DNA from 2 places in the Demequina pilifera genome. Region 2 is predicted to be linked to the other one. Evidence: riboswitches for the same ligand, from Rfam matches in the RefSeq annotation. Region 2 holds a riboswitch; the other holds the start of a gene.

Region 1 (2,381 bases), on a different contig from region 2:
TCGATGCCATCACAGTCCCCCCGGTGCGCATATCATCCCTGCTAGGCTCCCCGCCAAGCGATGATGCGAGGGAAGAGATGACGGACGAGCGCGAGCACCAGAACGATCCGCAGCCGGCAGACCCCTTCGCCGCTCCGCCGCGTGCAAGACGGGAAGAACCTGGCGCAGCACCCGGACCCGGCTACGCCGCCCCACCGTCGCCCGCGCACGCAGTCCCCCACCAACCGGCAGCCGGGTGGTACCCGGATCCGTGGGACCCGACGAAGCACCGCTACTGGGATGGTTCAGAGTGGCGAGCCGGACGGGCTCCCGCTCCGCGCGAGCCCCGCAGCCGACGGTCGCGCGCAGCGATCGCCGGGATCGTGGCCGGAGTCGTGATCGTCGTGGGAGGGGGCATCGCCGCGGTCGCCCTGTTGCTGCCTCGCGTGGAGGACGCCGCATACGCCGCCCTGAGCGGAGACGCGGGCGCGCGCGAATTGGAGACTGAGGTGCCTTCCGGCTGGAGCGCAGTGCCCGTCATGGGCGGTACCGGGACAGTCAAGCATGACCCCGCGTGGGAGGACGTGGCCGAATACTTCGACGCGCAGGCCATGGAGACGGAGATGGCGGTTCAGACCGGTGTCGATGTCGCATTTCACGGCGCATGGCTCGTCGCCGGTGACCTCGAGGGCGACAGCACCGCCCTTGTCGTCCTCAGCATCGCGGACGTCGGCGGAGCCTCGTCAGCGCGGCTCGAAGCACGCGCTTTCGTCGGCAGTTCGACCTTCGGCATCGAGGGCGCCGAGACGACGTCCGAGGGCCCTGTGCGCACGGCCGCCGGCTATACGGGCTACCTCGCGGAGTACGAGTTTCCGATGTACGGCAAGACCTGGCCGAACATGGTTGGCGTCGTGGTCGAGGGCAACAGCCAGTTGGTGGTCTACACGCTCGGCTCATCGACCACCGGCTCCGGAGACGAAAGCGTAGAAGCGGTGCTCGACTCGCTCCAGATCGTCGAGCGGCGGTAGCGCCAAGCCAGCCACCGCATCGGCGTTATGCTGATCGGGCAACGACAGGGGAGCGCTTCCCGTGAGGGACCAGAGCGCTGAGAGTGCGGACCAGCCGCAGACCCTCGAACCTGATCCGGATGATGCCGGCGTAGGGAGTCGAGACTCGTCCCCTCCTACTCGTGGGAGGTTCCACATATGCGCGTACTGCGCACCGCGACCGCACTGGCGGTCACTGCATCCTTCGTCCTCGTCGCGGGCTGTTCCGGCGACGAACCCGCCGACCCCTCGCCTGAGCCGAGCGGCACCGAGGGCTCAGCCACCGCATCGGCCGCAGGCGATGGCGACGCCGTCACCGTCGTCACGCACGATAGCTTCGCGGTGCCGGACGACGTCCTCGCCGCGTTCGAGGAGGAGTCCGGCCTCGAGGTCACGTTCGTGCAGCCGGGCGACGCCGGCACCCTGGTCAACCAGCTGATCCTCACCAAGGACGCCCCGCTGGGCGACGTCGTGTTCGGCGTCGACAACACGTTTGCGTCGCGCGCCATCGACGAGGGCGTGTTCGCCGAGTACGAATCCGCGGCCCCGGCGGCGGCCGACGCCGCCGAGTACGCCGTGGCGGACTCACAGGCGCTCACCGCGATCGACTACTCCGACGTGTGCCTCAACTACGACATCGGCTGGTTCGAGGAGACGGGCGCCGAGGTGCCCGCCACGCTCGGCCACCTCGCCGACCCCCAGTACAACGGCGTGCTCTCCGTCACCAACCCCGCCACCTCGTCGCCGGGGCTCGCGTTCCTGCTGGCCACGGTCGCCGAGTTCGGCGAGGACGGCTGGGAGGACTACTGGCGCACCCTCGTCGACAACGACGTGCGCGTGACGTCGTCGTGGTCCGACACGTACTTCGTGGACTTCTCCGCGCCCAACTATGGGGGCGACTATCCCGTCGTGCTGAGCTACGCCTCGTCCCCGCCGTCCGAGGTCGTCGACGGCGAGCCCACCACCGCGGCGATGCTCGACACGTGCTTCCGGCAGGTGGAGTACGCAGGGCTCCTCGAGGGCGCCGAGAACCCCGAGGGCGGCCAGGCCGTCATCGATTGGATGCTCTCCGACGACTTCCAGGCGAGCGTGCCCGAGAACATGTACGTCTACCCCGTCTCCTCGCAGGTCGAGGTGCCCGCGGAGTGGGCCGAGTTCGCGCCGCTGGCCGACGCGCCGCACACCATGGACCCCGAGGTCATCTCCGCGAACCGCGAGGCGTGGATCGAGTCCTGGACCGAGATCGTCCTCGACTGATTCCGGTCCGGGGAACGCGATGAGGGCGCTGCGGCTCCACCACTCACTGGGGTGGTGGGCGCTCGCCGCGGTGCCCCTCGCGTTCCTGGGGCTGTTCTT
Region 2 (2,381 bases):
GGCTACATGCCGCCTCACGACGGTTCGGACGTCTCCTTCGTCGACGCCGTGTACTTCAGCGGCGTCTCGCTGTCCACCGTGGGCTTTGGCGAGCTGGTGGCCGAGAACGATGCGCTGCGCCTGATTAGCGCAGTGCAGGCCGCGAGCGGGCTGGCGGTATTCGGCGCGGCGATCTCGTACCTGCTGACGGTGTACCCGCTGGTATCCGAGACGCGCACCATCGCGCGCCTGCTGACCAGCGCCCAGGATCACAAGGGAGCTGCCGAACTGGTGGTGCACGGCGGTCAATCACGGCTGCAGGCGCTGCAGCGTGACCTCATCCAACTCGACGAGAGCACCCAGCGCTTCCCCATCCTGTACTACTTCCACGCCAACGACACCAGCGCCTCCCTCGGCAGCGCCATGCGCGGTGCCAGCCTGGTCACCATGCAACTCCAGTTCGGGCTGGCGGCTCAAGCGGCGCCGTACGGTCACTGGTACGGCCAGGTCCTCGGCAGGACTCTCACGCGGGTGACCGAGCACTTCAGTGAGCGCTTTCACCCCGGCGCCGATGCCGCCGCGGGTTCGCAGTCCACCGCGGAGCAGGTGGAACGGGCCCTCGTGGCGATTCGCGACTCGGCCGCAGAGGTCACCGGGGTGCGCGCCGAGGACGAGGCCGACCGCGAGGCTCTCGCACGACTCCTCGACCACACGAACGCTTTCCTCGCGGAGCTGGAGCGCCAGCACCTCCACTCACACGAGCGCATCTGAATCCCTGAGGCTCGGACCGCCGGCACGCGACGGTGCGTACAGACGGGCGCCTGGACCACCGCACCGCGATGTGAGTACGATGCAAGGGCAAACGCGGGGAGCTCGGGGCAGCCGAGCTGAGAGTACGGCCACCAGCGCGCCATAGACCCGAGAACTTGACCTGGGTAATGCCAGCGTAAGGACGTGTCTTCGGCACGGGCGTGAGCACAGTGGGGTCCGTCGCGGCCCGACCCTGCACTTGCCCGGACGAGCCGACGACGGCTGACTGTGCGCCGCGCGGACCCCCGGTCCGACGCCAAGGAGTCACCCGTGATCGCCGAGATCCAAGTCCTGCCCCGCCCCGTGGGCACCCCCGACGACCGCTACGCGCACGTCGACGCCGCCATCGCCACGGTCAAGGCCTCTGGCCTGTCGTACGAGGTGGGCGCGATGGGCACCACCCTCGAAGGGTCGCCCGACGAGGTCTGGGCCCTGCTTCGCCAGGTGCACGAGTCCACGCTCGCAGCCGGCGCGGAGGGCTGCATGTCCATGATCAAGGTCTCCGGCGGCGCCGGCGACTCCGGTCCCACCGTCCAGGACCTGGTGGGCAAGCACCGCCGATGACGCTCGGCGCTCGCACTCGGGGCGCGTTCGTCGGCACCGCGACGGTCGTGCTGCTGCTCGCCGCGTGGGAGACGTCGGTGCGCTTGGGCGACCTGCCTGAGTTCGTGCTGCCCAGCCCCTCACAGGTGGTGGCGGCCGGGATCGAACAGGCCCCCGCGCTCGGACAGCACGTCACCACGACGGCCACGGAGGCGGTCCTGGGACTCGCTCTCGGCACCGCGCTCGGGTGGCTGCTGGCCGTGCTCACCTCCGTGGTCGCGACGGTGGGCCAGGTCGCCCGTCCCGTGGTGCTGCTCAGCCAGACCATCCCCACCGTGGTGCTCGCCCCGCTGATGATCCTGTGGGCGGGCTTCGGCCTCGCGTCCAAGGTGGCGCTGGTCGCTCTCACGGTGTTCTTCCCGGTCCTGATCGCCGCAACCGCGGCCATCAGGGAAGTGGACGCCGAGTACTCCGACACCGTCGCCGGACTGGGCGGCGGGCGCGCGCATCAGCTGTGGCTGGTGCGCCTGCCCGCCTCCATCCCGGGTGCGCTGGCCGGGCTGCGCATCGCCGCGACCTACGCCGTGGGCGCCGCTGTGGTGTCCGAGTACCTCGCCGGCGAATCCGGCATCGGCGTCTTCATCCAGCGCTCGCGCAAGGCGTACGCGGTGGACCAGATCTTCGTCGGGATAGTGCTCATCGCACTGCTCACCGCCGTGCTGGTCGCCGCCATCGCCCTGCTGCGCCGCGTCGCGACGCCCTGGCAGATCCAGCCCACGCACCACTGACCCACGCGACCCCACCCTCACCCCACTCGACCCTCAACCAAGGAGACATCTCATGACTGATCACCCCCGCATCGGCGCTCGCGCCACGATCGCAGCAGGCACCGCACTCGCCCTCGCGGCCTGCTCCGGGACCACGGCCGCCGTCGCGCCGTCCGACGAACCGGCGGAGCCCACGCCCGTCTCGATCGTGCTCGACTGGACGCCCAACACCAACCACTCCGGTCTCTACCTGGCACTCGCCAACGGCTGGTACGAGGACGC

Evidence for each region. Region 2 has a riboswitch for thiamine pyrophosphate ahead of ACNI14_RS00670 (thiamine-binding protein). Riboswitches for the same ligand answer to the same signal wherever they lie in the genome.
Region 1: linked by a shared signal. The riboswitch ahead of ACNI14_RS06595 (thiamine ABC transporter substrate-binding protein) and the one ahead of ACNI14_RS00670 (thiamine-binding protein) in region 2 are both predicted to bind thiamine pyrophosphate.

Annotation. Positions count from the first base shown of each region.
Region 1 is NZ_JBMDTW010000003.1:278,694-281,074, forward strand. Features, by position in the region: partial or broken gene ACNI14_RS06585 (DUF2510 domain-containing protein) at 78-314, shown strand; gene ACNI14_RS06590 (hypothetical protein) at 363-1,007, shown strand; TPP riboswitch at 1,044-1,161, shown strand; gene ACNI14_RS06595 (thiamine ABC transporter substrate-binding protein) at 1,185-2,282, shown strand; gene ACNI14_RS06600 (ABC transporter permease) at 2,302-2,381, shown strand, end outside.
Region 2 is NZ_JBMDTW010000001.1:154,000-156,380, forward strand. Features, by position in the region: gene ACNI14_RS00665 (potassium channel family protein) at 1-750, shown strand, start outside; TPP riboswitch at 835-949, shown strand; gene ACNI14_RS00670 (thiamine-binding protein) at 1,060-1,353, shown strand; gene ACNI14_RS00675 (ABC transporter permease) at 1,350-2,120, shown strand; gene ACNI14_RS00680 (ABC transporter substrate-binding protein) at 2,173-2,381, shown strand, end outside.